Regions from separate parts of the Bradyrhizobium sp. USDA 4369 genome, predicted to be linked through region 2. Evidence: riboswitches for the same ligand, from Rfam matches in the RefSeq annotation. Region 2 holds a riboswitch; the other holds the start of a gene.
What was found. A riboswitch is a leader RNA that binds a small molecule or an ion and turns the genes downstream of it on or off. The one in region 2 is predicted to bind S-adenosylmethionine.

Region 1 (15,518 bases), 520 kb from region 2:
GCCCCTTGGCCGAGCGGATCAGCAGCGCGGCTTTCAGGTGCGCTTCGAGCTCAGCCACCTTGCGGCTGACGGTCGCCAGCGGCAGCCCGAGTGTCCGGCCGGCTTTCGACAGGCTGCCGGCGTCGGCGGCGGCCAGCAGCACCGCCATGGCGTCCAGACGATCCATGAACACCCTTCCAATTCATGAGAGGCCTCTTCTCAAACATAGTGTCTCCCGCCCAATTCTGGAAGGCATAGAACCAGGGCACTGGCGGCCAGCGAGCGCTACGGCCGTCCGAGACCAGGAGGCTCCTCATGACCCACCAGACCCGCTACCAGACCACGACCGTCCAGGGCCGCAAGGTGTTCTACCGCGAGGCCGGCGATCCCACGGCACCGACCATCCTGCTGCTGCACGGCCTGCCGACCAGCAGCCAGATGTTTCGCAACCTGATCCCGGCGCTCGCCGACCGCTTCCATCTGATCGCGCCCGACTACATCGGCTTCGGCCATTCCGATGCGCCATCGCGCGACGAGTTCGCCTACACGTTCGACAATCTGGCTACGCATGTCGAAGGGCTCGTCGACGTGCTCGGGCTCGATTCTTACATCCTCTACATGCAGGACTATGGCGGGCCGATCGGCTTCCGCCTGTTCACACGGCGCCCGGAGCGCGTGAAGGGCTTCATCCTGCAGAACACCAACGCCTACATCGAGGGCGTCGGCGAAGCGCCGAAGAGGGTGCTGCTGCCGCTGTGGGACAAGCGCACGCCGGAAACCGAGAGGCCAGCCCGCGAGTTGCTCAGCCTCGAGGGCACGAAATTCCAGTGGCTGGTCGGCGCCCGCGATCCGCAGGCGGTCAATCCGGACAATTGGCTCCTCGACCAGGCACTGCTCGACCGTCCGGGCACCCAGGACTATCAGCTCGACCTGCTGGAGAACTACAAGACCAACCTCGCGCTCTATCCGGAATGGCAGGCCGCGTTCCGCACGCACAAGCCGAAGACGCTGATCGTCTGGGGCCAGCACGACCCGTTCTTCATCCCGCCCGGCGCCCGCGCCTATCTCGACGATTTGTCTGACGTGAAGCTGGTCTGGCTCGACGCCGGCCATTTCGTGCTCGACGAGAACACCCCCAAGGTCGCCGCCGAGATCAAGGTGGTGTTTGCGATGGACGCAGGACGCGCATCGTCCGCGGCATAGTCCAACACGGACGATTATAAGACCGAGTGCTCGCAAGCGTCGCAGCCGAGGATCAACTCGCGCTCTAGCCATCCGTCATCGCGAGCGCAAGCGAAGCAATCCAAAGTCCCGTCTTCGAACCATCCTGGATTGCTTCGGCGCAACAGCGCCTCGCAATGACGTCGCGCGACGTGCATCATCCGAACGCGCAACGTCGTTGCCTACTCCCCGATGATCTTGATCAGCGCCCGCTTGCGCCGGCCGCCGTCGAACTCGCCGTAGAAGATCTGCTCCCACGGGCCGAAATCGAGCTTGCCATGGGTGATTGCGACCACGACCTCGCGTCCCATGATCTGACGCTTCATATGCGCGTCGGCATTGTCCTCACCGGTCCGGTTGTGACGATAGCCGGACACGGGCTCGTGCGGCGCCAGCCTCTCCAGCCATTGCTCGTAGTCGTGGTGCAGCCCGCTCTCGTCGTCATTGATGAAGACCGAGGCGGTGATGTGCATGGCGTTGACCAGCACCAGCCCCTCACGGACGCCGCTCTCCCGCAGCGCCGCCTCGACCTGACCCGTGATGTTGACGAACCCGCGCCGGCCGGCAATGTCGAACCACAGCTCCTTGCGGAAGGATTTCATGGGAGTACCTCGCGCGTGCTTGGACGTTTCAGCTATTTCCATTGTACGCAGCGTTCATCCCAGCGTCGAGCGTAGGCCCGCACGGGGCGCACCAACCCGGTGAATACGACCCCACGCGCAACGGAAGGTGTGCTTACCTCAAGACTTCTGATATCGCTCTCTGCGCTGTCTCTTGATTTCCACGTGCCAGACGCGGGTCCTCCATCTTGATAGAGCTGATCATCTTCGATTCAGACGGTGTTTTGGTCGATAGCGAGAAAATCGCACTCGGCGTTTTGGCCCGTGCAGCAGCCGACGAAGGAATGTCCATCGACCTGGAAGAGGCCAAAAGGCTCTTCCGCGGATTGAAGTTCGCCGATTGCGTGCGAGAAATCGAACGGCGATTGGGACGCCGCGTCGGCGAAGATTTCGAGGCTCGCGTGAGGCGAGCAACTGCACTGGAATTTGAAGCCGAACTGCAACCCGTCGAGGGGATACATGCGGCGCTTGCGGAGATCACTCTTCCGTTCTGCGTCGCATCGAACGGGCCGATGTCGAAGATCAGGCACGCACTCGGACTGACAAAATTGCTGAACTATTTCGAAGGCCGCATCTTCAGCGCCTACGAAGTGGGTTCGTGGAAGCCGGACCCTGGTCTTTTCCTGCACGCTGCGCAGACCTTCAGGATCGCGCCCGCGCGCTGCCTCGTGATCGAGGACTCGTTGTCAGGCGTTACTGCGGCGCATGCTGCGGGCATGCAGGTCCTCGGCTTCAGCGGCGGCGACCCAGACGTCGAACTGCAATTGGCGCCCGCCTGTTCAAATCTGTTGCAGCAAATGCGCGAGCTGCCAAATCTGCTCAAGATGGGCGGGCGCTGATCGCGGTGCGCACTGTTCTCGCTGCCCGACGGGCAATCCACGCATGTCTACCATGTATCCACTGCCCGTCGTGTTAGTTTGTCGCATGACAACCTCTTGCACCGTCGGGCAAATCAAGCGCAGATTTTCGGCCGTCCCGCCTCACAGCAAGGGGCGTATCGCGGTCGTCACGAACGCTGAGGCGGGATGCGGTGGGCGTGTCGGGTTGCGCGTGGGTTCGCTCGCGCGGACGAACAATTCCGGCACGCACGGTCAAGTCGCGCGGTCCTGACACCCCGACGCTGGTGTCAACTCAGGCGAAGCTTCACTTGGGGACGGTGGCCAGAAAGCCCGGCGCACCGGGGAGAACGCGAAGCAGCCGTACAACCATCGCGCAGGGAAGGCCGGGTGTTCCGGCTCGGACCTGTGGTACCTGCCGCCTGCATACTTTTCCGCAGGCGGGCCATGGGTGCGGCCAGCATCCGGCCTTCCCTGCGCCTCTGCGTTATCGGAGGCGATGCGTGACGCAAAGCTCGGGCGCAACGGCGCGGCGAGGATGCGCGATCATGTCCGAACTGACTCTGCTCTTCGACCTGTCTCAACCAGCTCTGCTCTTTGAAACGTGAAATCCGCCAACCCCGGGCTCGTCATGGCCGGGCTTGTCCCGGCCATCCACGTGTCTCCTCGTGCGCGCTCTATGTTGCGATCGTGTCGTAGAGATCATCCCAGTTGGGATTGCCCGCAAGGATCAGCCGAACCTTCCAGGCACGCGACCAATGCTTGATGTTGTGCTCGCGCTGGATCGCGCTCTGAATGTCGTCGAAGACTTCGAAGTAAACGAGCCGCTTCAGGCCATACCGCTTGGTGAAGCCATCAACCAGACCACATCGATGCTGATAGACGCGGCGCACGAGATCACTGGTCACGCCGACATAGAGCGCGCCATTGGGACGATTGGTCATGAAATACACGTAGCCACCCGCCATGACGCCATACTGCAGGACGTGGATGGCCGGGACAAGCCCGGCCATGACGGCGGAGAGAGACATCGAACATCTCTCACCCGACACTCGGTTGCAATTGTGTCACTCGTTATGCCCCGGCTTGTCCCGGGCATCCACGTAGCTCACCGAATGCCGAACGACGTGGCTGGCCGGGACAGGCCCGGCCATGACGGTGAAGAGGCATCGACCACCTCTCGCCCTAAGCTCGGTTGCAATTGTGTTACTCGTCATGCCCGGGCTTGTCCCGGGCATCCACGTAGCTCACCGAATGCCGAACGACGTGGATGGCCGGGTCGGACCCGGCCATGACGGTGGAGAGGCATCGACCACCTCTCGCCCTAAGCTCGGTTGCAATTGTGTTACTCGTCATGCCCGAGCTTGTCCCGGGCATCCAAGTAGCTCACCGAATGCCGAACGACGTAGATGGCCGGGGCGGGCCCGGCCATGACGGTGGAGAGGCATCGACTACCTCTCGCCCTAAGCTCGGCTGCAATTGTGTTACTCGTCATGCCCGGGCTTGTCCCAGGCATCCACGTAGCTACCCGAATGCCGAACGACGTGGCTGGCCGGGACAGGCCCGGCCATGACGGTGAAGAGAGCGAGAACCAAACTTTGGCAGCGCCCCGGGGCCGCCCGCCCCTACCGCCCCTTCTCCGCCCGGCTCAGCAGGAACACGCCCTGTTCGCCGAACATGTTCCAGAACCACCAGGGCATCGCGACGCGCAAGGGACGGCCGTAACTATCAAGCGCGACGGCGCGTTCCATCTTCACGCCGATCTCGTCGCAGAGCTGCACGAAGTCCTTGATGGTGCAGAAATGGATGTTCGGCGTGTCGTACCAGGTGAAGGGCAGATTGTCGGTGCGCGGCATGTGGCCGCCGACGAGCAGTTGCAGGCGCAGCCGCCAGAAGCCGAAATTCGGGAAGGTGACGATGGCGCGGCGGCCGATGCGCAGCAGGTTCTCGAGCACGGCCTTGGGCCGGCGCGTCGCCTGCAGCGTCTGCGACAGGATCACATAGTCGAAGGCATCGTCGGGATAGTCGACGAGATCGGTGTCGGCGTCGCCCTGCACCACCGCGAGCCCCTTGGCGACGCAATGATTGACGCCCTCGCGCGACAGCTCGATGCCGCGGCCGTCGATGCCGCGGCTCTCCAGGAGCTGCAGCAGGTCGCCGTCGCCGCAGCCGATGTCGAGCACCTTGGAGCCGCGCTCGACCATGCCGGCGACCAGGAGATGATCGGGCCGATAGGCCAGCACCTCGCCGCCGGAAAAGCCGTTCAGCGGCAACACACCCTGCATGCTCATGGCTCAGCCTCCGTTCGCAACCTTGAGGCCGCGCGCCTTGCCGGCGGAATCGAGGAACGCGCTGGCGATGTCGAAGAACTCAGGGACATCGAGCAGGAACGCGTCGTGTCCCTTGTCGGTCTCGATCTCGGCGAACGAGACCCGCGCGCTGGACGCGTTGAGCGCATGCACCAGCGCCCGCGATTCCGACGTCGGGAACAGCCAGTCGCTGGTGAAGGACACCACGCAGAAGCGGGTCTTGATGCCGCGGAACGCCGCCGCCAGCACGCCGTCATGGTCGCCGGCGATGTCGAAATAGTCCATCGCGCGGGTCAGATAGAGATAGGAATTGGCGTCGAAGCGCTCGACGAAGGACGAGCCCTGGTAGCGCAGATAGCTCTCGACCTGGAAATCGGCGTCGAACGAGAAGGTCGGCAGCTCGCGGTCCTGCATGCGGCGGCCGAACTTGCGATGCAGCGCGGCGTCCGACAAATAGGTGATGTGCGCGGCCATCCGCGCGACCGCGAGGCCGCGATGCGGATGAATGCCCTTGTCGGCATACCGGCCATGATCCCAGTCGGGATCGGCCATCACGGCCTGGCGGCCGAGCTCATGGAAGGCGATGTTCTGCGCCGAATGCCGCGTCGCACAGGCGATCGCCAAGGTGGCGAATACGCGCTGCGGATAGGCCACCGTCCATTGCAGCGCCTGCATGCCGCCCATCGAGCCGCCGACCACGGCGAACAAGGTGTCGATGCCGAGATGATCGATCAGCATCGCCTGCGCCCGCACCATGTCGGGGATGGTGATGATCGGGAAGTCGAGGCCCCAGACCTTGCCGGTCGCCGGGTTCAGCGAGGCCGGCCCGGTCGAGCCCATGCAGCCGCCGATGACGTTGGAGCAGATGATGAAATAGCGGCTCGGGTCGAGCGGCCGCCCCTTGCCGACCAGCGTCTCCCACCAGCCGGGCTTGCCGGTGACCGGATGGCGGTTGGCGACGTGCTGGTCGCCGGTCAGCGCGTGGCAGATCAGCACCGCGTTGGACTTGTCGGCATTGAGTTCGCCATAGGTCTGGTAGGCGATCTGGAACGGCGACAGGTCGACGCCGCAATCGAGCTTGAGCGGCTTGTCGGCGCCGAATTGCGCGACCAGCGAGCTCGGATGGTCGACCTCGTGCGAGCGCTCCTCGGAACGTTCCTGGGGCGCGATCGTGCGCAGCGAGGATGTGGATTTCGGCGTCAGGCCTGTCATGTCTCTCACCCCGGCCATCCGGCCAGGGCTCCCGAACCACGTGACATATCAGGCCATGAAAAACCCGGCCTGAACTGGGGTTCGGCCGGGATCGATAACGTCCCCGGCCTGTTTAGCGAATTGTTTAACGTGGCTGCAAGCCGGCCGGCTCAAATGACCACGGAACGAGCAGAAACTAGTCCCGCGGGCGCTCCTCGTCAAGGCAAGCAGGGGTTGACCGCCGATCGGGCGCTCCACGGCTGCAATCCAGCCAAGCCTAGGCCGCACAAGGTAAACTTGCTGTTGCGCAGGCCCGGCGCATCGGACAGAACGGCATCCGTTCCCAGCGGCCGCGCGTTCCTCCGTGGCCCACGAAGAGTGACAGCGACCATGTCGAACCCGCCGCCCGCCCCGCCCTCGCTTGCCGATCTGCGCAAGGAGATCGACGCGATCGACGAGCAGGTCCATCAGCTGCTGATGAACCGGGCCGACATCATCGACCGGCTGATCAAGGTCAAGAAGACGCAGGAGGTCGGGTCGGCGTTCCGCCCGGCCCGTGAGGCCGACATGATGCGCCGCCTGGTGCAGCGCCATCGCGGCATCCTGCCGCTCGACACCGTCGAGGGCATCTGGCGCGTGATCGTGTCGACCTTCACCTATGTTCAGGCCCCGTTCTCGGTGCATGCCGACGTCTCGGTCGGCGAATCCGCGATGCGCGATTCGGCCCGGTTCCATTTCGGCTTCGTGGTCCCGTATGTGGCGCATTTCAGCGCGCAGGCTGCCGTCGAAGCGGTGGCGCGCTCGAAGGGCGATCTCGCGCTGGTGTCGACGAGTTCGGGCCATACGCCGTGGTGGATCACGCTGGAGCCCGCCGGCGCGCCGAAGATCATCGCGCGGATGCCCTTCATCGAGCGCGCCGACCATCCAGCCGCGCTGCCGGTGTTCGCAGTATCGCGGGTTGCCGACGACGCGCTGGTCTTGGAGGTCGAGACCTGGAGCATCCGCGTCTCCGGCTGGAATGCGCAGGTGTCGCGCGCATTGTCGCCGCTCGCCGACGTCATTGCGGTGCCCGATACCGCCTTCGACAGCGCCGCGCTGCTGGTATCGATCGAGGCGCCGTCCAACCTGGACAGCATCAAGGCGGCCCTGATCGCGGCGGGCGCCTCGGTGCGCTCGGCAGCCCTCGTCGGCGGCCATGCCAAACGCTATACGGTTCCGAGCTGAGACGCGCTGCGCCAGTGATCATCGTCCGGAGTTCATGATGTCCCGCCCCGTGCCGAATCCCGGCATTCTCGACATTGCGCCCTATACGCCGGGCAAGAGCCCGAAGCCCGAGCCGGGCCGCAAGGTGTTCAAACTGTCAGCCAACGAGACGCCGTTCGGCCCTTCGCCGAAGGCGATCGAGGCGTTCAAGAGCGCGGCCGGCCATCTCGAAGATTATCCCGAGGGGACGTCGCGGGTGCTGCGCGAGGCGATCGGCCGCACCTACGGCCTCGATCCCGACCGCATCGTCTGCGGCGCCGGCTCCGACGAGATCCTCAATCTGCTGGCGCACACCTTCCTCAGCCAAGGCGACGAGGCGATCTCCACCACGCACGGTTTTCTGGTCTACCCGATCGCGACGATGGCCTGCGGCGCGAAGAACGTGGTCGCCGCGGAGACGGAGTACCGCACCGATGTCGATGCGATCCTCGCCGCGGTGACGCCGCGCACCAAGCTGGTGTGGCTCGCCAACCCGAACAATCCGACCGGCACCTACATCCCGTTCGACGAGGTCAAGCGGCTGCGCGCCGGCCTGCCCGCGCATGTCGTGCTGGTGCTCGACGCCGCCTATGCCGACTACGTCTCGCGCAACGACTATGAGTTCGGCATCGAGCTGGTCGCGACCACCGAGAACACCGTCGTCACGCACACCTTTTCCAAGATCCACGGCCTCGCCGCGCTGCGCGTCGGCTGGATGTTCGGCCCGGCGCACATCGTCGACGCCATCAACCGCATCCGCGGGCCGTTCAACGTCTCGTCCCCGGCGATGCTGGCGGCGGTCGCCGCGATCGAGGACACCGCGCATCAGCAGATGTCGAAGACGCACACGGAAAAGTGGCGCAACTGGCTGACCGCTGAGATCGGCAAGCTCGGGCTGAAGGTGACGCCGAGCGTCACCAATTTCATCCTGATCCATTTTCCCACCGAGACGGGCAAGACCGCGGTCGAGGCCGACGCCTTCCTGACCCGGCGCGGCCTCGTGCTGCGGGCGCTCGCCAATTACAAGCTGCCGAACGCCTTGCGCATGACGATCGGCACCGAGGAGGCCAATCGTCTCGCCGTCGATGCACTCAGCGAATTCATGGGGCCGAAGTGAGCGTCGCGGGAAAATTCGAACGCATTGCGCTGATCGGCTTCGGCCTGATCGGCGGCTCGATCGCGCGCGCAGCGCGCCTGCAAGGCGTAGCCGGCGAGATCGTCACCACGGCCCGCTCGGAGAAGACGCGGGCGCGCGTCGCCGAGCTGGGCATCGTCGACCACGTCGTCGCGAGCAATGCCGAGGCGGTAAAGGATGCCGACCTCGTCATCCTCTGCATTCCCGTCGGCGCCTGCGGTCCGGTCGCCGAGGAGATCGCGCCGCATCTGAAGCCCGGTGCCATCGTTTCGGATGTCGGTTCGGTCAAGGGCGCGATCGTCCGCGACATGGCCCCGCATCTGCCGGCGCATGTGCACTTCGTGCCGGCCCATCCGGTGGCGGGCACGGAGAATTCGGGGCCCGATTCCGGCTTCGCCGAGCTGTTCATCAATCGCTGGTGCATCCTGACGCCGCCGGATGGCGTCGATCCCGACGCCATCGATCGTCTGCGCGCATTCTGGGCCGCGCTGGGCGCCAAGGTCGAGATCATGACGCCGGATCATCACGACCGGGTGCTCGCGATCACCAGCCATCTGCCGCATCTGATCGCCTACACCATCGTCGGCACCGCCGACGAATTGGCGCAGGTGACGGAATCGGAGGTGATCAAGTTCTCCGCCGGCGGCTTCCGCGATTTCACCCGCATCGCCGCCTCCGACCCGACGATGTGGCGCGACATTTTCTTGAGCAACAAGGACGCCGTGCTCGACATGCTCGGCACCTTCACCGAGGACCTCTCCAAGCTCACGCGGGCGATCCGACGCGGCGACGGCGAGGCATTGTTCGATCACTTCACCCGGACCCGCGCGATCCGCCGCGGCATCGTCGAGGTCGGCCAGGATTCGGCGGCGCCCGATTTCGGCCGGCCGCTGCCGCAGATCAAGAAGCCCTAGAGCATGATCCGGAAAAGTGGAGACCGGTTTTCCGAACAGATCATGCTCAACACGAATAGAAAGGTTAGAATAGCGGAGGAACGCGGGCGACCTTGAACGGACCGAGCACGACCACCCCATCCGAGAAGCGCAACGGAAAGCTGCGCGCCTTGCGGCCCTCGAGCGTGGCCTCCTTGCCGAGCGCGTTGATGCCGACGGCGACGCCGGCATTGGCGTTCTGCTTGACGACCTTGCCGAGACCGGGAATTGCGCGGTCGAGCGCCCCGAACAGGTTGTTGAGATCCTGCGACTTCACTCCCGGAGCAACGCGGTCGAGCGTCGCCTGCGGCACGCCGTTCTCGAGCATCTTGTCGAGGCCGAGCGCCGGAATGACCTTTTCGATCCCCGCCACCGTCATCTGCACCTCGCCGTCGATCCCGCCATTGGCGGTGAGGGTCAGCGTGCCCGAAGCGACGGCCAGCAGTTCGCCCTGCTGGATGCGCGACTGGACGATCTCGACATGACCGCCGGCCGCCTGGATCTCGCGGAACCGCTCCGGCCAAGGCTTCGGGTGGAAGTCCTTCAGCCCCGTGAGCCGGGCCTGGATGTCGGCATTGAACGGCTCGGCAAGCAGCGGATGGCTGTCCTGGATGCTGCCGCTCGCGATCTGGAGCGCCGTCTCGATCACCGGATGATCGGACGGCGTGCCGTCCGCGACGCGACCATGCAATTCGGCGTGATCGGCGCGCACGGCAGGAACGGTCGTGCTGCCCTCGATGCGGTCAATGGTCGGCTGGTCGAAGACGAGATCGGCGCGCTGCAGCGGGCCGGGAAGGCCGCGGACGCTGGCCTGCCCCAAGCGCCAATTGACGGCATAGGACGCCGGCCCGCGTCCGTCAGCGATCGTCGCGGGTCCCTTGAATTCCGCGATGATCCGCTGCGGATCCCAGACCTGCGCGACGACCAGGATCTCGTCGAGCTTGGCGTTCATCAAGGGCGTGCCCGCGGCCTGCGAGAACAGGGCGACGCTCGGGTCGGAACAGCGAACCTCGAGGCGGAACGGGAAACCGGCCACCGAACGGTTGGCACAATCATAGACGCGGCCGGACTTGGCCTCGCGGGCGCGCCAAGCGTCGGCCTGGACATCGACCTGCGAAGCAGCGAAGAACCAGAATCCGCTCCACGCGATGGCAGCGATCAGGAGCAGGATGGGGGCTGCGAGGAGGCCCCAGAGTGGGCGCCTGCGGGGCGCTTGCGGCAAACGAGACATGCAGGACACCCTTTGGGCAGCAATTTAGGCGATTCCACGATCACGGATTGTGTATTTCAGTTAACAATTCGCGAGCACCACCCTTAGGCTTCCGTTCCGATGTCTGCAATGACCCTGTCCGATCGTGATCTTCCCAACGGCGACCTCTGGGTGTTCGGCTATGGCTCGCTGATGTGGCGGCCCGGTTTCGAGTTCCTCGAGCAAATGCCGGCCCGGCTGATCGGCGAGCACCGCGCGCTGTGTGTCTATTCGTTCGTCCACCGCGGCACGCCGGAAAAGCCGGGCCTCGTGCTCGGCCTTGATCGCGGCGGCGCGTGCCGCGGGATTGCGTTCCGGGTCGCGGAAACCAGGCGCGACGATACGATCGCCTATTTGCGCGCACGCGAGCAGGTGACCTCGGTGTATCGCGAGGTGACGCGATCGGTGTGGCTGGAGAACGAAGCCAGAGAGCGCGTAAGCGCGCTGGTCTATGTCGTCGACCGAGGCCATGTCCAATATGCCGGCCGGCTGTCGCTGCAGGAGCAGTTGCGCCACGTCCGTCAGGGCCATGGCCAGTCCGGCGCCAACCGCGACTATGTGCTCTCGACCGTGAAGGCGATCGAGGCCCAGGGCTTTCGCGATACGCAGCTGCACAGGCTGGCCATGATGCTGCATGACGACGGCCACTCGCGGCATCCGGCGCCGGGCGACTCGCCGTAGCCGCCTCACGCCTTCACCGGGGCCGGCACACGGCCGAACAGCTGCGCTTGCTCGGCCTGTCCCGCCGCCACCAGCCGGTTCGTCGCCTCCTCGATAACGCTCTCGATGCGGGTCATGAATGCGTCGCGCGGCAGGCCCGGCGGCAAGGGGTCGAGGAACTCGACAACCAGCGTCCCCGGATAGCGCAGGAAGGTACGGCGCGGCCAGAACAGTCCGGAATTGAGCGCAACCGGCAGGCACGGCACGCCGCAATCCGCATAGATCAGCGCGACCCCGCCTTTGTAGTCCGGCGGCGCGCCCGGCGACCGCCGCGTGCCCTCGGGGAAGATCACGAATTGGCGCCCGTGCTTCACCTCCTCGGCAGCTCGCCGCATCACCTGCTTCAGGGCGCGAGCCCCGGAGCTGCGATCAATCGCTACCATATTCGCCTTGACGAGATATTGTCCGAACAGGGGAATGCGCAGCAGCTCGCGCTTGAGGACGAAGAACGGCTCGTCGAAAAAGTGCAGCAGCGAGATCGTCTCCCACATCGACTGATGCTTGGCGGCGACTATCAAGGGCCCCGTCGGGATCTTCTCGACGCCGCGATATTCGACGCGGATGTTGCAGACGATGCGCATCAAAATGATGTTGCTCTGCGCCCACCAGTTCGCGACGCGCAGCAGCGCCTTGCGCGGCATCGCCAAGGTCGGCAGCGCGATGATCGCCCAGAACACGAAGTTCGGATAGAACAGGATGTTGAACAGGAGCGAACGCAGGAAGATCGAAAGCATCAGGGACCCAGTTCAATTGGCTTGTGCCGTCGCCGGCCGGCGCGACACGGAGCCGGTCGGCAGGTCGACCTCGGGCGCGAGATCGAGGCCGAGATCGGCCAGCCGCAGCCGCGCTTCGGCGGCGACATATTTGGCGTATTCGGACAGCAGCAGCCGCAAGGTCGGCCCGCTGGTCCACCACGGCTCATCCCGCCATTTCTCGCCGACGACGGCATAGGGAATGAGATCCAGGCTCGGCATCGCGTGCGACAGCTCCACGATCGCGCGCGGCATGTGATAGTTCGAGGTCACGACGATCAGCGATTTGAAGCCGCGCTCGGCGGCCCAGCGCCGCGTCTGCGCCGCGTTGCTGCGGGTGTTGATCGCGGAATAGTCGAGATCGACGCAGCAATTGATGAACGACCGCGCCTCCGGCAGCGAGCGGGTGATGTCGCTGGCCTCGTTGGTCGGATGCACGCCTGAAATCAACAGCCGCCTGCCATAGCCGCCGGCGAGCAGTTCCACGGCGTCCGACACCCGCGACGAGCCGCCGGTCAGAACCACGATTCCGTCCGCCTTGCGCTCGGGCTTGATCTCGGCGCCGCGCAATTGCGACAGGAAGCCGATGAAGCCGACAGCCGCGACGAAAAAGCCGATCGCAAGCGTGGCCACGACGCCCGCGAACGTCCGGCCCACCATCACGATGAGCGGCAGCCTGCGGCTGCTATCGTCGATTTCCGGCCCCATGCGTTGCCCGGCGATCCTTGCCTCCTGGCGCGCGGCCCCATGCCGTCGCACGATCCCGTCGTTCAAGTCCGGGAGGTCAGGCAGGTTTCGCCGGCCTCCCGATCACGTTCACTCGCCCTCGATCATGACAGGCGCTCTCTATCGAGTCCGTGACCGAACTCACCCCTGCCGCAACTTGACCCGACGCAGACGATTTTAGGCGTTTTTCAGGCCAAGTGAAATCCGCAACGCGACGGTTGGGGACGGAAGCGACCATCAGTCGATGCTCGCCAGCGTCGCGAACAGGGTCCGGCGCGCGGCCCAGCCGGTGACGGCCGCGATCACCACGGCCTGCAGCGCGATCACGACATAGCCGAGCGGGCGCAGAGAGAACGTGCCGAGCAGCGCCGCGAATTGATCGCCCACCGGCGTGCCGGAGAACCAGTTCGCGATCGACTCCGAGAACCCGAAGCCGAGCATCGCCAGCCCGCCGCCGATCACCCCGCCCTCCAGCCCGAGCTGGAGGAAATGGCGCAGGAAGTGGTTGGCGATATAGCGGTCGCCGGCACCGACGAAATGCAGGACCTCGACGATCGGCCGATTCGCAGCCATGGCGCCGCGGGTCGCAAACGACACCGAGATGATGGTGGCGACGATCACCAGCACGAGAATGCCGAAGCCCGCGAACAGGGTCGCTCCGGTCATCGAACGCATGCGCTCGATCCAGGCGCGGTGATCGTCCACGCTGGCCGTCGGGGCGACCTGGCTGACCCGATTGCGCAACGCGGCGAGATCAAAGCTGGTGCCGGGTTGCACCCGCGCGATGATGACGCGGGGCACCGGGAGTTCGTCGAACGACAGGCCGCTGCCGAGCCACGGTTCCAGGAGCTTGCTCGATTCGTCCTTGGTGAACGGCCGCACCTCGACGATGCCGGACTGCGCCCGCATCGCCTCCGTCACCAGCGCGATGTCGCGCTCCAGGTCGCGGCCGGTCTTCGGCCGAACCTGGACCGTGATCTCGCTCGCCACCTCCGACTGCCACTCGGCTGCGGATTCGCTGACCAGCAGCACGGCACCGGTCGTGATCGAAGCCAGAAAGGTCATGATCGCGACCACCGCCACGAGCGCGCGGCCTGCGATCGACGCCCGCGGCACGATCGGCGACACGATGCGGGCTTGCGCCGGCAGTTGCGGGCGGTCCTCGCCCAGGTCGACCAGAAGGCCGCGATCGTCCACGCTACTCATAGATGTGCAGCCGTCCCTGATGCAGCACCAACCGCCGGGCCTCGTATTGGTCCATGAGCGTGATGTCGTGGGTTGCGATGATCACCGCCGTCCCCGAGCGGTTGAGCTCAATGAACAGGCGCAACAACCGCCGGCCGAGCGTCGGATCGACATTGCCGGTCGGCTCGTCGGCGAGCAGGAGTTGCGGCCGCGAGATGACGGCGCGCGCAATGGCCGCGCGCTGCTTCTCGCCGCCCGACAGGATCGGGGGCAGCGCATCCATCCGTTCGCCCAGCCCGACCCATTTCAAGAGATCGATCACTTCTTTCCGGTAGCTCGACTCGTCGCGCCCCATGACCCGGAACGGCAATGCGACGTTCTCATAGGTCGTCATATGGTCGAGCAGCCGGAAGTCCTGCAGCACGATTCCGATCCGCTTGCGCAGATCGGCGATCTCGTCCTTGCTGAGCAGGGAGATGTCGTAGCCGAACAGGTTAACGAGCCCGCGGGTGGGGCGCAGCGACAGGAACAGCAGCTTAAGCAGCGAGGTCTTGCCTGCGCCCGAGGGGCCCGTGAGAAACTGGAAGGAATGAGCCGGAATCTGGAACGTGAGGTCGCGGAGGATCTCCGGCCCCAGTCCATAGCGCAATCCGACATTTTCGAACCGAACCAAAGCATCAGCTCCGTTCGACAGTGTGCACGGCCCACCCGCCAACAATAAGTCCGGCGGTACGATGACCCGATTGAGCGCCCGTTATGGTTTCCGGTTCGTTAATGGTTTCCATGTACCATTGCGGAGATTGGGTTCCGAAGTTCGTCAACATGGCGGTTCTTGTAGCACGAACTGTCGGAAACAAAGCGGCAATGGCCGCCGGAGATAAAGGCGCGATGTTCATCGTTTGCCCCCATTGTACAACGTCTTACGCCATCGATCTGGCAACCCTGGGTATGGCCGGCCGTAGCGTACGCTGCGCGCGTTGCAAGGAGGTATGGCTGGCGAGGCCCGAGGATGCCGTCGAGGCTCCGGCCCCGGTTCCGGCCATGGCCGACGCCGCCAGCGCGGCTGCTCCCCCGCCCGCCCCGGCCGACGAATGGGAAGCGCTGGCGCGTGAGGAGGAGGACGAACAGCCGCCGCAGGTGGACAGTCCGCCCTTGGCTGCAGGCTGGCCGGAGGATGCCGCCGAACAGGCGGAGGCGGAGACGGAGGATGCGGAGCCGAAGGGGCAAGGCAAGGCATCCCGCCTGGCCCGATTCGGTAAGCTCATCAGGCGTCCCACACTGCCGAATTTCCCCGGCAAGAAGATTTTCGGCCTGCCGGCGCTGACCGCGGCGATGGCGGCGCTCTGCATCGCGCTGGTGGTCTGGCGCGCCGACGTGGTGCGGTTGCTGCCGCAGACGGCGTCGTTCTACAAGCTCGCCGG
Region 2 (15,518 bases):
CGTTGCATGAGATCGCGCAGGCTTTGACCAACAACGCGTTCGTCCTGATCGTGCCCTGCCATCGCGTGCGCGACATCGGAGGCGGACTGGACAAGCCGTCTCCCAACAGCGGCATCATCTCCAAACGGCGCCTGCTCTCGCTCGAAGGTGCGCGGCCGCCTGCCGGCCTGACCCTGTTCGACGCCCTGCTCGCAGCCGATCGGCCGCGCGCGTCCTAGAACCGGGCTCGCGCGCGCCTCACCGGATTATCTCGCAGAGGCCCTGCTCTTTTCGGCCTGATGCGCTAGATTGGTGCCATGGCCGCGACCATCCTGTTCGAAAGCCGAGACGTCACCGTGTCCGAGTTCCGCTGCGAAGCGGCGCGGGGCGAGCGTCCTTTTGTCGAGCAGTATGGCGGCTACTCGCTCTCTTATGTGCGCAAGGGCAGCTTCGGCTGTCAGCATCGCGGCCGCCTCTTCGAACTGGTGACCGGCGCGCTGCTGGTCGGATATCCCGGCGACGAGTTCATGTGTACACATGATCACGTCTGCGGCGACGAATGCCTGTCGTTCTCCTTCGATGGCGCGGTGATCGATGACATCGGTGGCGGCCAAGCATGGCAGGCCGGAGCCATTCCGCCGCTCCCGGAGTTCATGGCGCTCGGCGAGCTTGCCCAGGCCATCGCCGCCCAGAAGCAGACGTTCGGACTTGACGAAGTCGGTCACATGATCGCCGGCCGTTTCGTGGCGATTGTCACCGGCCGGGAGGAACGGCCAGCCCGCCCAAGCCTTCGTGACCGCCGCCGCGCCGTCGAGAGCGCCCTGTGGATCGACGACAACGCCCACGACGACATCAATTTGGCGGAGACGGCGCGGGCCGCCGGCATCAGCCCGTTCCATTTCCTGCGACTCTTCGCAGCCACGATCGGCGTGACGCCGCACCAATATCTGATCCGGTCCCGGTTGCGGCGCGCGGCCCAGCGCCTGAGCGCCGAGGATACGGCCGTCACCGAAATCGCTTACGATGTCGGCTTTGCCGATCTGTCCAACTTCACCCGGACCTTCACGCGTGCCGTCGGCGTGTCGCCGCTGAAGTTTCGCCGAGCCTCGCGCGGCGAGCGCAAGATTCTCCAAGAACGGCTGAGCCGCCATTGATTAGCTGATCCCGGAGCGTGCGCCAGCGCATGCGAAACACGGGAGACCAGCGATGTACGATCATATTGGACTCAAGGTCGGGAATCTCGACGCCAGTGTCCGCTTCTACGCGGCCGCCTTGGCCCCGCTCGGACATATTCTCTGTTGCAAGGACGAGACCTCGGCCGGCATCGGGCCGAAGGGCGAGCCGCGACTGTGGCTCTATCTCGACGGCAGCGCGGCCAAGGGCCCTGTCCACGTCGCGTTCCGCGCCGCCGACCAGGCGGGCGTCGCCCGATTCCACAGCGAGGGACTGAAGGCCGGCGGCCGTGACAATGGTGGTGCCGGGCCGCGCGCGGATTACAGCCCGACCTACTACGCGGCATTCCTGATCGATCCGGACGGCAACAACATCGAAGCCGTGTGTCCGTGAGAGCGAAGCCAAGGCATACATGTGAAGGCATCCATCCAATGGCATCCATCTGCAAGGATATCCCGATCTCCGCATCGGCAGCCGCGGTCTGGGACGCCGTCCGCGACTTTGGCGCTGTGCATACGCGGCTGGCCCCCGGCTTCGTGATCGATACGACGCGCGACGGCGACGTCCGCATCGTCAGCTTCGCCAATGGCAAGGTGGTTCGAGAACATCTCGTCGACTGCAGCGACGCAAGACGGCGGATCGTCTATGCCATCGACGACGCGCGCATGCAGCGGCACAATGCCTCGATGCAGATCATTCCCGACGGCGAGCAGCGCTGCCGCATGATCTGGATCACCGACGTTCTGCCGCACGACATCGCTCCCTCGATCGAGCAGCAGATGGAGCTCGGTGCCGCGGTCATGCAGCGGACGCTTGCCGATCTCGGCCGCTAGAGGCCGGTCAGCGCGACGACGGCGGAGCGCCCTTCAGCTCGGCCGCCACGACGGCCGGGCGCAGTGCGGCGACCGCCGGCTTCGGCCCCCAGCGCGTCAGCATGACGCTGGCGAGGGTGAGCACGCCAAGCAGCACCATCGAGGAGGCGGCCAGCAGGAAGAACCCCGTTTCAGTCGTCTCGCCAGCCAGCAGATAGCTGCCGCCCGCGGCGATGAACACCAGCCGCACCGTTTGCACGAGCACGGGGCCGATCACCTTCGCCGCTCCCTGAGAAGAGAAATACAAGGCGATCGCGAGACCGATGAAGGCGTACATCGGCGCCGCGATTCTCAGATAATGCGCTCCCGCCGTCCGCGCGCCCGGGTCCTGCGTGAAGATGTCGACCCATAATTGCGGAAAGATCGCGATCAAGGTCGAGAGCGCGCCGACGGTGACGAACGAGACGAGCCCCGCCGTCCAGGCGATCCGGCGAGCCCTTGCGATCCGCTCGGCGCCGACCGCCATGCCGACCATCGGCACCGAGGCCATGCCGAACGAAAACGCGACGGTCGTCATCATGAATTCCAGGCGCGCGCCGATGCCGTAGCCGGCGAGCACGGCCGTGCCGAACGTCGCCAGCATATGCGTGAAGATCGCGATCGACAGCACCGATTGCAGCGGCGAGAAACAGGCGATCGCGCCGACCTTGAGAATGTCGGCAAACATCGCGCGGCTGATCTTGAGACCGTACAGCTTCGGCCGCACACGGGCGCGTCCCGAGAGCAGATACCAGCCCATCACAGAGATGCTGGCGCTGAAGGCGAGCAGCGCACCGGCCGCGACGCCGCGCATGCCGAGCCCGAGGCCCAGGCTCAGCGTTCCACCCAGCACGATCTGCAACACCGCCGCGTTCAGGATCATGAACGATGGCAGCTTCATATTGCCAGTGCCGCGCAGAATGCCCGCCATCGCGTTCATCAGCCACGGCAGGATGGCCCCACCAAAGAACACCTGCAGGTAGGCCGTGGCATGTTCGAGCACCGCACCGCGGCCGCCGAGCACTTCGAGCAGGCGGGGACCGAACATCAGCATCCCGACCATGAAGGTTGCACCGAACGACAGCGCGATCAACAGCGCATGCGCGGCAAGCGTCGAGGCACGCTCGGTGTCGCCGGCGCCGAGCGCGCGCGCGATCGCCGAAGCGACGCCACCGCCCATGGCGCCGCCGGACATGGTCATTGTCAGGATCACCAACGGAAAGACCAGCGCCATTGCGGCGAGCGCCTCGATGCCGAGCCGGCCGATATAGGACGTCTCAGCGATCACGACGCAGGTGCCGGCCGAGTTCGCAATGATGTTTGGCCACGCCAGCGACAACAGCGTACGCAGGATCGGCCCGTCAGACAACGCGCTGCGGGGCTGTCTTTCCGCCTGCTTCGGTGGGGCCCGCTCGACCGAACTATCGGCGAGGCTGTATTCGGACATTTCTTCTCCCAATCCGATCCGCCGTGAAGAGCTGAGTTGTCATCGGGGCCGGAGCAAGGGTGTCTGTAGCACGACGCAGCAGAGCGCCACACGCGAGCTCGCTCATGGGGCTCTGACGAGGACGCAGGCACGAGTAAAGCAACTCTCGCAGATATCGCGCTGCAGCGAGGCATGCCTGATGCCATAGCGGCGCGCTCGGATTTGTGCGCGAGCATCGCATTCTCAGTCGATGTCGCGATCATGTGCGCACTTCACGCGCGCAAGACGCGGTCCTGCATACCAGTCACCAACCCGCATCGGAGAATGACTCCTCATACAACCACAACGTTTGTTGACCAAATTCTATGCGGAGAGGCTCAAACATTTTGCTCGGCAGAAATGACGTGTGCCCCCTATGATCCTACCGTGCAACGGTTACGGAGGAGCGCCGACATGCCGCCAAAAATACAACCTAAAGATGTTTTTCTGCCTACTGAACTCAACATCTTTCGATCGACCGATTCGATCTTCGATCTGTGGGGCGACGGATTGGACTCGCTGCGGCAACTGATCGAGCTACAAAGTACCGCGACCGCGTCCACAGCGCAGACGGCCAGCTCCGGCAACCTCAGCAATGCCAGCGGCACGGCTGCAGCTGGTGGCCTTTATTCGACCTATCTCGACCTCAGTGGCGCTGAACTCACGCCTTGGCACTGGGGCCTCCGGCTCCCGAGCACCGCGTCGCGCGAACACACGCCCTTCGACCACGACAGTGACCAAACGCCGCCCTCCGCCTTCGAGCAGAGCGCGGACATCTCTGGTCCCGGATGGTCCGTCAGCGCGCTGGCTGCGTCTTCGAGTGAGACGTCTTCTCCGCTCACCGCCTGGATGAGCGCTCTTGCCGGACCCATCCCAAGCACCGCGGCCAAGGCCGGCGAAACGTCAGGCTTCTCATTCCTTGCCCCCTTCACCGGCAACTTAACCTTCTTCGCCGCTGAAAGGGATGCACCCGCAAATAGGCATGATGCCGTCGCCGTCGCGCCGCATCACGACGTTGCCGCGCACTCCGATACGGTCGGCGCGCCGGCCCTCGACACGGCTCCGAGTGCATCCAAAATCTCGGCCGGAAGCCCGACGCCGGCGACGCAAAGTCAGACATCGCTCTTGCACAAAGCGTGGTCGAACGGAGACACCATCGACACCACCGGCAAGGTCGGAGCCACGCCTCAACAGCTGCGTCAAGCGATGGACCAGACTGCGGCCAGCGGGGACGGAAAGGGAATCAAGATCGGCCTGCTCTCGGACAGTTACGATTTCCTGAAAGGTGCCGACGCTGACAAAGCGAGCGGCGCGCTGCCGTCATCGATCGAAATCCTCAAAGAGGGGACGTCCGGAATCGACGAGGGCCGCGCGATGCTGCAGATCGTGCATACGATCGCCCCAGGCGCGAGCCTCGCCTTCTACAGCGCATGGGGGAGCGAGCAGAACTTCGCCGACGGAATCCGAAAGCTCGCGGATGCGGGGTGCAAGGTCATCTGCGACGACATCTTCTACTATCACGAGCCGATGTTCCAGAACGGTCCGATCGCCAAGGCCATTCAGGAGGTCGTCGCGAAGGGCGTGACATACGTGACCCTCGCCGGGAACAATGACGGCGCCGGCTATCAAGGTGCCTGGAAAGGCGTATCGGGTGAATACGGCGGCATGACGTTCAAGAACGCCATGAGCTTCAATGGCAGCATTGTTCAGAACATCACCGTCGACCCCAAGCCAGGGAGCGAGACGCCGCTCCTGTTGTGGTGGGACGAGGCTTACGGGCAGGCGAAGGCCAACCTGCAGATCCATGTCTTCCAGGACGGCAAGTGGCAGGGAACGACCAATCATATTCGCTTCGGCGTTCCCGACGATCCATGGACTGAGTACTTTTTCGACAAGCCGGGCACCTACCAGGTGGTGATCGACAACGCCTCCGATGTGGATCCGGGCATCATCAGGGAGGTAGCGGCTCACAACGGCCGCCACTACGCCACGCTGCAATATTCCAACACCGGAACCGTGTTCGGGCATTCCATGGTGCCGGGCGCGATCTCGGTGGGCGCCGTCAACAGCGCGAATACGCCGCCGTTCGGAGGCGAGCTCGTCAACGAGCGCTTCTCGTCGTCAGGCCAGGGCACTCAGCTTCTCTTCGATGATCATGGCAACCGGCTGCCACTGCCCGTTCAGCTACATCCCGTGACGGTCTCGGGCGTCGACAATATTGCCACCTCGGTGCCGGCTCTCGTCGACTTCTACGGCACCTCGGCCGCGACGCCGACGGTCGCGGCACTCGCCGCGCTGATGCTGGCGGCAAACTCTCAACTGACTCCCTTCGCAGTGTCGGACGTCATGCAGCAGACGGCGCTGGAAATGAAGGACACGGACAAGGCCGGCGCCGGCCTGGTCCGCGTCGACCCGGCGGTCGCCGCAGCCAAAGCCTATGCCGACGTGCTGATCGAGTTCAGCGGCAACACCAGCCTGTCGCAGCACGGCATCAACTACTTCATCAATCAGATCGGAGGATGGGGCAGCATCGAGCTGAAGGCCAATGGCAAACCGGTCATCGCCGGATTACAGAACGGCTGGGTTCCGGTCGGCGCCGAAGCGACGGCGGACGGCTATCAGGTCGCCTGGAAGCTGCAAGGGTCCGAAGTCTACAGCGTCTGGACCGTCGACCCGCTCGGCAATCTCGTCAGCAAGCCGTTCGAGAAAGTGGCCGGCACCAGCACCGAACTCGAGACAGCGGAGCTCGCCTTCCATCAAGATCTCAATCATGATGGCATCATCGGCGTACCTCTGAATCTCGATGGAGTCGTGGCCTGGTCAGCCGGCTGGCGGGACAAGGCGCCCGCAAGCTATGACGGCCATAGCCTGACATTGAGCGCCTCGGCGACCTATGATGGGCTGCACACGCTGGACCGATTCCACTTTGCCGCCGACGGCAAGGGCGGAGCCACGATCAGCGTGGCAGGGGCAGGCACGGGGGCGGCCGCCGCAAACGGCGGCGATCCGTTGGTGCGATTCGACGCCGGACATGATGCGTTCGTCTTCGCCTCGCATTTCGGGGATATCCGCATCACCGACTTCGATCCGGCGCGCAATACGATCGCATTCAGCCCGGGCCTGTTCGCAAGTCAGCAGGCTCTGCTGGCCGCGATCCATGACGATGGCCACGGCAACGCCGTGATTGCGGACGCGGCGCACGACACGTTGACGCTCGATCACGTTTCGGTCGCGGCGCTGCTGGCACATCAGTCGCAGCTGCATATCGTCTGAGGCAGAGAACCGACAGCGCAGCCCGGCGTCAACGGCGCCGGGCGTGCTCTTGACCAAGTGAACGATCCTCAGCTGCGGAAGTGCTTGGAGAGCTTGAGGCCCTGGGCCTGATAGTTCGAGCCGATGCGACTGCCATACATCGCATCCGGGCGCGCCAGCATCTTCTCGTAGACGAGACGGCCGACGATCTGGCCGTGCTCGAGAATGAACGGCACCTCGCGCGAGCGCACCTCGAGCACGGCGCGCGCGCCATGCCCGCCCGCACCGGCATAGCCAAAGCCGGGGTCGAAGAAGCCGGCATAATGCACGCGGAATTCGCCCACCAGCGGATCGAACGGCACCATTTCCGCTGCGTAGTCCGGCGGCACCTGGACGGCCTCCTTGGAGGCCAGGATGTAGAACTCGCCAGGATCGAGGATCAGGCTGCCATCGGGCCGCGCCTTGATCGGCTCCCAGAACTCCTCGACCGCATAGCCACCGCGGCGGTCGACATCGACCACGCCGGTATGACGCTTGGCGCGATAGCCGACATAGCCATTGGCATTGGCGCCCGACAGATCGACCGACAGCGCCACGCCGCCGGCGAGATCGGCATCATCGCGGTCGACCAGCCGCTCGACCCGATGCAGCGCGTTCAGCTCCGCCTCCGTCAACACCGCGTCGCGGTAGCGGAAGCGGACCTGGGACAGGCGGGAGCCTTCACGCAGCAAGACCGGAAACGTCTTGGGGCTGATCTCGGCATAAAGCGGGCCGTGATAGCCGGCGCCGATCATGTCGAAGCGGCGAGTGCCGTCGGCGATCACCCGGGTGAACACGTCGAGGCGGCCGGTCGAGCTTTTCGGATTGGCCGCAGCCACGATATCCTTCGGCAGCGCCAGGCTCTCCAGCAGCGGCACGATGTAGACGCAGTTGGTCTCCAGCACCGCGCCATCCGCGAGCGCGAATTCATGCAGCTTCAACTCGTCGATGCGTTCGGCCACCGTCGATCCCGGCCCCGGCAAAAAGCTCGCGCGCACCCGATAGGCGACGTCACCGAGCCGCAGATCCAGGCTCGCCGGCTGGATCTGGCTCTCGACGAAATCATATTCCGGGATGATCAGGCCGGCCTCCGTCATCGCCACGATCATGCGATCGGGCAGGATGCCATGGGCGTCGGGAGGGAGCGAAAACGGCAAGACCTGATCCTTTGCAGGCGCCGGAACGGCGGCTTATCGAGCCTATATAGGGTCTTTTTACCGGTTATCCGATGGCTGGCTTGACGGGAAGGTCGGTTACGACTAAGAGCAGCACTTATCCCGTGGTGATTTGAGCCGGCCGGCTTGCAGCCACGTTAAATAAGTCGCTAAACAGGCCGGGGACGAATGTGATCCCGGCCGTGAGGAAGTTATCCCAGGCCGGTTTTTTTGTGCCCGTCGCCGGAGGCGGCGGTCACGATGGAGGTCACATGTCGAAGTCCCCCGCGAAGGCGCCCGCGTCGTTCGCTCAATATCGCCCCGAAACCCGGCTGGTGCATTCCGGCAGCTTGCGTTCCGAATTCGGCGAGACCGCCGAGGCGCTCTACCTCACCCAGGGTTTCGTCTACGCCACCGCCGAAGAATGCGAGGCCCGCTTCAAGGGCGAGGATCCCGGCTTCATCTATTCGCGCTTCTCCAACCCGACAACGGCGATGTTCGAGCGCCGCATGATCGAGCTCGAGGGCGCCGAGGCCTGCCGTTCCGCGGCCACCGGCATGGCTGCAGTGACCACCGCGATCCTGGCCCCGCTGCGCGCCGGCGACCACGTCGTTGCCGCGAAGGCGCTGTTCGGCTCCTGCCGCTATGTCGTCGAGGACCTGCTGCCGCGCTACGGCATCGAGTCGACGCTGGTCGACGGGCTCGATCTCGACCAGTGGCAGAAGGCGGTCCGGCCGAACACCAAATCGTTCTTCCTGGAGAGCCCGACCAATCCGACGCTCGACGTGATGGACATTCCGGCCATCGCCGAGATCGCGCATACCCACGGCGCGCGGCTGATCGTCGACAATGTGTTCGCCACGCCGATCTGGCAGAGCCCGCTCGCGCTCGGCGCCGACGTCGTCGTCTACTCCGCGACCAAGCATATCGACGGCCAGGGCCGCTGCCTGGGCGGCGTGATCCTGTCCTCGGAGGCCTTCATCGCCGAGCACATCCACAATTTCATGCGCCAGACCGGCCCGTCGATCTCGCCCTTCAACGCCTGGGTGCTGCTCAAGGGCCTGGAGACGCTGGCCGTGCGCGTCCGCGCGCAGACCGAGAACGCGGCGAAGGTTGCGGATTTTCTTGCGACGCATCCGAAGATCTCGCGACTGATCTATCCCGGCCGCGAGGACCATCCGCAGGCGGCGACCGTCCGGAAGCAGATGCGCGCCGGCTCGACCCTGGTCGGCTTCGAGGTCAAGGGCGGCAAGGCCGGCGCGTTCCGCACGCTCAACGGCCTCAAGCTCGCGCGCATCTCCAACAATCTCGGCGACTCCAAGACGCTGGTCACGCATCCCGCGACGACGACGCATCAGCGGCTGTCGCCGGAGGCGCGCGCCGAACTCGGCATCAGCGAGGGCTTCATCCGCTTTTCGGCAGGCCTCGAGCATGCCGACGATCTGATCGCGGATCTCGACGCCGCCCTGAGGGCGGCGTAGCGAATGGCGAAGTGGCGAATAGGGAGTAGTCAGTGGCGAATAGAACGACCTCATTCCCTATTCGCTACGCGCCATTCCCTACTCGCTACTCACTATTCGCCCCTCATCACATCGGCCGGTAGGTCGGCACGTTGGCCGGGGCGTTGACGCCGAGCTTGACCTGACCGACCGAGCGAATGATGTCGTCGCCAAGCAACTGGGCGAAGCAGGCATAGCCCCAATCGCTCATGTGCAGGCCGTCCGAGATCACGAACTCATTGATCGGGATCGCCTGGCGCTCGTGCCAGTCGCGCATCACCTCGAAGCGCGGGAAGATGCCGGCGTGATGCAGCTCGGCGATGCGGCCGAGCAGCTTGTTCATGCGGCTGGCATTCTCGGAACGCTCATTGACGCGCGGCGAATATTGCAGATCGACCAGCACGACGTCGGAGGCCGCCGCCTGGATCTTGGCGACGCCATCCTCGACCAGCTTTGCGGTTTCGGCCGGATCGAGATCACGCAGCACGGCATTGGTCCCGACCTGCCAGATCACGAGATCGGGGTGATGATCGATCACCGACGTCTCGAGCCGCTTCATCATCTCCGGCGCGTCCTCGCCGCCAACGCCGGCGTTGATGACGCTGATGTCGGCCATCGGATATTGCCGGCGCAATTGCGCCGCGAGCCGGTTCGGATAGGTGTAGTCCGGCGCACTCGCACCATAGCCCTGCGTGGAGGACGAACCGAACGCGACGATGACGACCGGCAGTCCCGAAGCCAGCTTGTTGGCAACGTGCGGCAGCGAGATGAAGTTCTTCTTGGCCACACCCTTCGGCGGCAGGCACGGCACGCGGTTGAAGATGTCGGTCGCCGACTTCGCGACCTGCTTGACCTTGTCGATCGCCCGGTCGGTGATGCTCCTCTGCTGCGACGCGGGTTGCGTGGCCGCGAGAGGCTGAGCGGGCGTGCCCGGCGCGCTGATCTCCGGCGTCGCGGGCTGGGTCGGCGGCGGCGATGGCTGAGCGGCGGCCGATGGGCGCACCGCGGCGATCTGGCCGCGATCCCTGGCTGCCGGCCTGGGCCAGCATCATGTGGCCGATGGTCGGCCGTAACTCACCGATCGAAACGGTCTCTGCGTCAGGCGCAGGCGGGGCAGCGCCGTCGGCACGCGCCAGCTGCGCGCTCATCGAGAGCGCGAGCACCATGGCGACGACGGCGGACAGCGTCTTCCAGTTTCCGGATACGCGGTCTTTACAGGTGGAAGTCATGAACAAGACGGATCCTAGTTCTGCTGTGCCGGCCCGAGATGCGCCGCGTCGATGATGAACTTCGACAGCGCCCGGCCGAGACAGTCGTGAACCTGCTTGGCCAGCTCGATCCCGTGCGTCGGATTGAACAGGTCGAAATCGCCCTGCTCGTTCCATTGCCGCATGATGGCAAAGCGATCGAACAGCGGAATGTCGCGCTGCTGCGCCACCACCCGCATGTTGTCGATATAGGGCGGCACGGAGATCAAGGTCTCCGTGCGCGGGCTGTATTGCAGGTTCATCAAGATGACATCAGCCCCCGCATTCTGCAGCGTCGCGACACCGTCATTGACTGCCTGACGAAACTCATCAGGATCGATGGACCGCATGGCGTCGACCGTACCGGTTTGCCAGACGACCAAATTAGGCCTTTTTCCTTCCACCAGTTTAACAAAATTGGCAGCCGTTTCCTCTGCTGTTTTCTTCGGCTGCAGCTCGACGCTGATATTGACGGAGACGGACGGCAGCCTCTCTTTCAGAGCCGCCTGCAGCCGGGCGGGGTACGCATTGGCGTCGGAGGCGCTGACAATGGCGGATGAGCGGCTCCCCACCACCAGAATATCAAGCGGACGGCCATTCTTCACGGCATCTGCAACTTTTGAGAGTGGGCTCTCGGTCGTCAGCAGGTAGGCCGGCACCTCGCAATTTTGCGGTGCATCTTCGGCCCAAGCGACTCCGGCCAGCGAGATCGCCAGCGCCGCGACACCAAACCTTAACCACGAGACGGACTTCATCAGCCCCCTCCCGCCATATCCGCGTTGCTGCGCGCACCCTTCCGCGCCGCACCCTTATCGGCCTCACGCTTGTACCACGAAATCAGCGAGGCAACTCCCCACATGGCCAGAATGCCACTCAGACTGATCAAGGCGTGCATCATGGCGCCGCCGGACACTTCGGCAAGTACGAAGTGTCCGGCAAACGCCAGAAACACGCCGAGACAGAAGATCTCCAGCGAGTGTTGCCCACAAACAATCAACGGACGCAGCCAGCGCGACTTCAGCGGGGGCCAATCCTTGGGCAGATAGTGGACGGTGAGTGCTGCGAGTGCGAGGAAATGGGCAAAACGCAACACGTCAAGGTCTGTTTTGTCGATCGGATACATCCATTGCTCGATTCGCCGCGGCATCAGATGACCGAGCTGCGGGATGTACCAGGTCAGCGTGACGAAGAACGCCGCCACCAGATAGGCGACGCAGATACCGAGCGTGATCGGGGAGTTCAGGATGCGTGACATGCGCTTGGCGCCGCCCAGCGCACACCACGCGCCGAACACGAACAGCAGCTGCCACGCAAACGGATTGAAGGCCCAGAAGCCATTCGGATAGGCCGAAAGATAGAGATCGAACTCCCAGGTGACCGCGTAGAGCACGACCGACAGCCCGAGCGTCACGTCAGGGCGCCAGCGCATCAGCCACAGGATCAGCGGCAAGAACAGCATCAGCACGATGTAGAGCGGCAAAACGTCCATGTTGACCGGACGGAAGCGCAGGATCAGCGCCTGGACGATCGTCACGTCCGGCTGCTTCAGGAAGTCCATGATCCCCATCTCTTCGGTGTAGAGCGGGTTCTCGAAGCTGGTCGCGACGTAGGAGATCTCGGCGAGGAAGATCGTGAACAGGAAGACGTGGGCGACGTAGATCTGCCAAACCCGGCGCAGGATGCGCGCGGTGGCGACGATGAAGCCGGCATCCTGCATCGCCCGCCCATAGACGAAGGCCGCGGTGTAGCCGGAGATGAAGATGAAGATCTCGGTGGCGTCGGAGAAGCCGTAATTGCGGATCGTGAACCAGGTCAGCAGGTTCGGCGGCAGATGGTCGATGAAGATCAGCCACAGGGCCAGCCCGCGAAACAGGTCCAAGCGCAGCTCGCGCTCGCCGACCGCCGGGAAGGTGATCGCGGGTGCTGCGACGCTCGCGGGCGCAGCAGTCTCCGCCGGCGCAGGCCCAGCAGCGGCTCCGGGGACGGACGGTCCGGCAATGCGATCGGCAATCGACGTCATCAGGCACCACGTCAAGGCTGCCAGCCCGAGAGGCACGGCAAAGGGAATGTAAGGCTGCGCAATTTTTGCGCAAGCGATGAAGGACTTATCAGCTCAGCCGTGCCCCGGTTTTTGATCGACGCCAGGCACAGGCTCGAAGGGATCGATTCAAGATCCGGTTCGAAATCCGGTTCCAAGACCAATTCCAAGACCTGACGGCGACAGCGGACGCACAACCCGATCGCTTCGCTATCCACAAGCTGCGCCGGCCGTCACGGTCTCCGGTCCGAAAATCACGACGGAGCCGCGTGTGCGAACGGTGGAGTCCGCGATTCTGGTGCCATAATCTGGAACTGTGTTGAAAGCTGGGTACGCCCCGGATTGGTTCCCTGGCAAGTTTCCGCTACAATGCATTCATGTACCGCGCCGTGACTCGCCAGATCGAAGTGACCGTCGAACCGAACTTTCTGCCCGAGAAATCCTCGGTCGCGGATGGCCGCTGGTTCTGGTCCTATACAGTCGTCATCACCAACACCGGCGAGGACACGGTGAAGCTCCGCAGCCGGCACTGGATCATCACCGACGGGGTCGGCCGGCAGCAGGAGGTCCGCGGCGAGGGCGTGGTCGGCGAGCAGCCGGTGCTCGCGCCCGGCGAGCGCTTCGAATACACCTCCGGCGTGCCGCTCACCACCGCCTCCGGCTTCATGGCGGGCTCCTACCAGATGGAGAGCGCGAGCGGCGAGCACTTCGACATCGCGGTGCCGGCGTTTTCGCTCGACAGTCCGGACGGCGGCAAGAGGGTGTTGAACTAGCCGGGGTCGTAACGCGACGGGCAATTGGCATGCGTGTGGCATGCGTGCTCGGACGGAGCATCCGAGGCGCAACACCTTGCTAACAAAGATCCTTGCTCGCTGCGATGCATTTTCCCGTCGGGGCCAGCACATCGCCTTGCTCACCTGCGAGCTCATCCTTGTCGTCATCCCGAGAAGCGAAGTGACGACGCAATCCAGAGCGGCGTCAACGGCTCTGGATCGCGTCACTGCGCTCGTGATGACGTGTGTAGAACGAGGATCACCCAGTTACTCTCGCCGCAACGCGACGAGAGAGCCGCTCAGTTCTCCGTCACGCCCGCTTCATGCGGGGTGAACTGATAGACCGAGGAGCAGAACTCGCAGGTGACGACGACCTTGTCGTCCTTGACCATGTCGGCGCGGTCCTGGGCGGAGAAGCTCTTGAGCATGTTGGCGACAGCGTCGCGCGAGCAGGAGCAGCGCGCCTGCAGCGGCACCAAGTCGAACACGCGGACGCCGCGCTCGTGGAACAAGCGATAGAGCAGACGCTCGCCGGACAGCGCCGGATCGATCAACTCGACATCCTCGACGGTGGCAACCAGCGACTGGCCCTCGACCCAGGCCTCGTCCTCTTCGACGGCATGGAGTTCGGTGCCCTCGGGCGCATCGCCGGGATGCAAATCGGCCTGGCGCAGACGCTCGGGCGCCTGCGGCAGGAACTGCGTCAACAGACCGCCGGCACGCCAGCGAAGCTTGCCGCCGCTCCACTCCTCGCCGACGGCGAGGCGCACGCGGGTCGGGATCTGCTCGGAGCGCAGGAAATATTCATGCGCGGCCTCCTCCAGGCTGCCGCCGGTGAGCGCGACGAGACCCTGGTAGCGGCTCATGTCGGGACCCTGGTCGATGGTCATCGCCAGATGGCCCTTGCCGAGCAGTGCGCCGGAGTCCCTCGCCTCCGAGAGGCGCGCCTCGTCGTAGCGCGCATAGGCGCGCAGGCGGTCGGGCGCCTGGAAGTCGACCACCAGGAACGACACCGGCCCGTCGGTCTGGGTCTGCAGGATGAAGCGGCCGTCGAATTTCAGTGACGAGCCGAGCAGGGTCGTCAGCACGATGGCCTCGCCGAGCAGCTTGCCGACCGGCGCCGGATAAGCGTGCTTGGTGAGAATGTCGTCGAGCGCCGGCCCCATGCGGGTGAGGCGCCCACGCAGATCGAGGGCGGACACTTCGAACGGCAGCACGGCGTCGTCGACCGGCACGGCCGAGGGCGCCCGGCCGGTATCGAGATGGATGTCGTTGTCGGGGGAATTGGCTGTCATCGGGCGTATTTGGGGATGATTGGAACGAATGGAAGGGCATTCTCCGGCTGTCGTCCCGACCTTGAGCCGGGACCCATACCGCGGACGCTATCGAAGGACATCGGTGGTCGTGACCCGTCCGATGTGGACGCAGAACATGGCGAGCCGCTCGCCACATCTCAAACTCGGCCCGAGACCAAACGGCGATCAACTAACGACCATCGCGCCAAGGCCGCAGATCAACGGCCACCGGTGCAAACAAGTTGGATCACGCGGTATGGGTCCCGGCTCTGCCCTCGCTGCGCTCGGTTGTCCGGGACGACGCCCCGTGATGGATGACCAGTCGCCCTTACGCCCGCTCGCCGAAGCACCAGGCCAGGATGCCTTTTTGCGCGTGCAGGCGGTTTTCGGCTTCGTCGAACACGACCGATTGCGGGCCGTCGATCACCTCGTCGGTGACCTCCTCGCCGCGATGCGCCGGCAGGCAGTGCATGAAGATCGCCTCCGGCTTGGCCAGCGACATCAGCTTTGAATTGACCTGATAGGGCTTCAGCAGATTGTGGCGGTGCTCGCCGTCCTTGTCGCCCATCGACACCCAGGTGTCGGTGACGACACAGTCGGCGCCGCTCACCGCCGCCTCCGGGTCGTGGCCGAGATGGATGTCGGCCTTGGTGGCGCGAATGAAATCCTTCATCGGCTTGCCCGGCGACAGCTGAGGCGGCGTGGCGACGTTGAGGCGGAACTTGAAGCGCTCGGCGGCGTGCGCCCAGGAGG

Region 1: another riboswitch for S-adenosylmethionine. It lies ahead of metX (homoserine O-acetyltransferase MetX); the one in region 2 lies ahead of ACVIJ6_RS07850 (O-succinylhomoserine sulfhydrylase).

What each region holds. Positions count from the first base shown of each region.
Region 1 covers NZ_JBSRYH010000001.1:1,185,750-1,201,267, forward strand. The annotation lists gene ACVIJ6_RS05560 (LysR family transcriptional regulator) at 1-166, opposite strand, end outside; gene ACVIJ6_RS05565 (alpha/beta fold hydrolase) at 295-1,182, shown strand; gene ACVIJ6_RS05570 (secondary thiamine-phosphate synthase enzyme YjbQ) at 1,383-1,802, opposite strand; gene ACVIJ6_RS05575 (HAD family hydrolase) at 2,009-2,659, shown strand; gene ACVIJ6_RS05580 (GIY-YIG nuclease family protein) at 3,334-3,669, opposite strand; gene metW (methionine biosynthesis protein MetW) at 4,282-4,947, opposite strand; gene metX (homoserine O-acetyltransferase MetX) at 4,951-6,186, opposite strand; SAM riboswitch at 6,269-6,348, opposite strand; gene ACVIJ6_RS05595 (chorismate mutase) at 6,547-7,380, shown strand; gene hisC (histidinol-phosphate transaminase) at 7,418-8,515, shown strand; gene ACVIJ6_RS05605 (prephenate/arogenate dehydrogenase family protein) at 8,512-9,447, shown strand; gene ACVIJ6_RS05610 (DUF2125 domain-containing protein) at 9,512-10,696, opposite strand; gene ACVIJ6_RS05615 (gamma-glutamylcyclotransferase) at 10,796-11,395, shown strand; gene ACVIJ6_RS05620 (lysophospholipid acyltransferase family protein) at 11,401-12,168, opposite strand; gene ACVIJ6_RS05625 (YdcF family protein) at 12,181-12,846, opposite strand; gene ACVIJ6_RS05630 (cell division protein FtsX) at 13,150-14,118, opposite strand; gene ftsE (cell division ATP-binding protein FtsE) at 14,111-14,770, opposite strand; partial or broken gene ACVIJ6_RS05640 (MJ0042-type zinc finger domain-containing protein) at 14,986-15,518, shown strand, end outside.
Region 2 covers NZ_JBSRYH010000001.1:1,708,091-1,723,608, forward strand. The annotation lists gene ACVIJ6_RS07815 (methylated-DNA--[protein]-cysteine S-methyltransferase) at 1-218, shown strand, start outside; gene ACVIJ6_RS07820 (helix-turn-helix transcriptional regulator) at 297-1,133, shown strand; gene ACVIJ6_RS07825 (VOC family protein) at 1,186-1,545, shown strand; gene ACVIJ6_RS07830 (SRPBCC family protein) at 1,584-1,985, shown strand; gene ACVIJ6_RS07835 (MATE family efflux transporter) at 1,993-3,450, opposite strand; gene ACVIJ6_RS07840 (S8 family serine peptidase) at 3,754-6,741, shown strand; gene ACVIJ6_RS07845 (2'-deoxycytidine 5'-triphosphate deaminase) at 6,810-7,916, opposite strand; SAM riboswitch at 8,029-8,108, shown strand; gene ACVIJ6_RS07850 (O-succinylhomoserine sulfhydrylase) at 8,186-9,394, shown strand; partial or broken gene ACVIJ6_RS07855 (GDSL-type esterase/lipase family protein) at 9,501-10,641, opposite strand; gene ACVIJ6_RS07860 (SGNH/GDSL hydrolase family protein) at 10,656-11,414, opposite strand; gene ACVIJ6_RS07865 (OpgC domain-containing protein) at 11,414-12,679, opposite strand; gene apaG (Co2+/Mg2+ efflux protein ApaG) at 13,075-13,470, shown strand; gene ACVIJ6_RS07875 (Hsp33 family molecular chaperone) at 13,770-14,765, opposite strand; gene argF (ornithine carbamoyltransferase) at 15,094-15,518, opposite strand, start outside.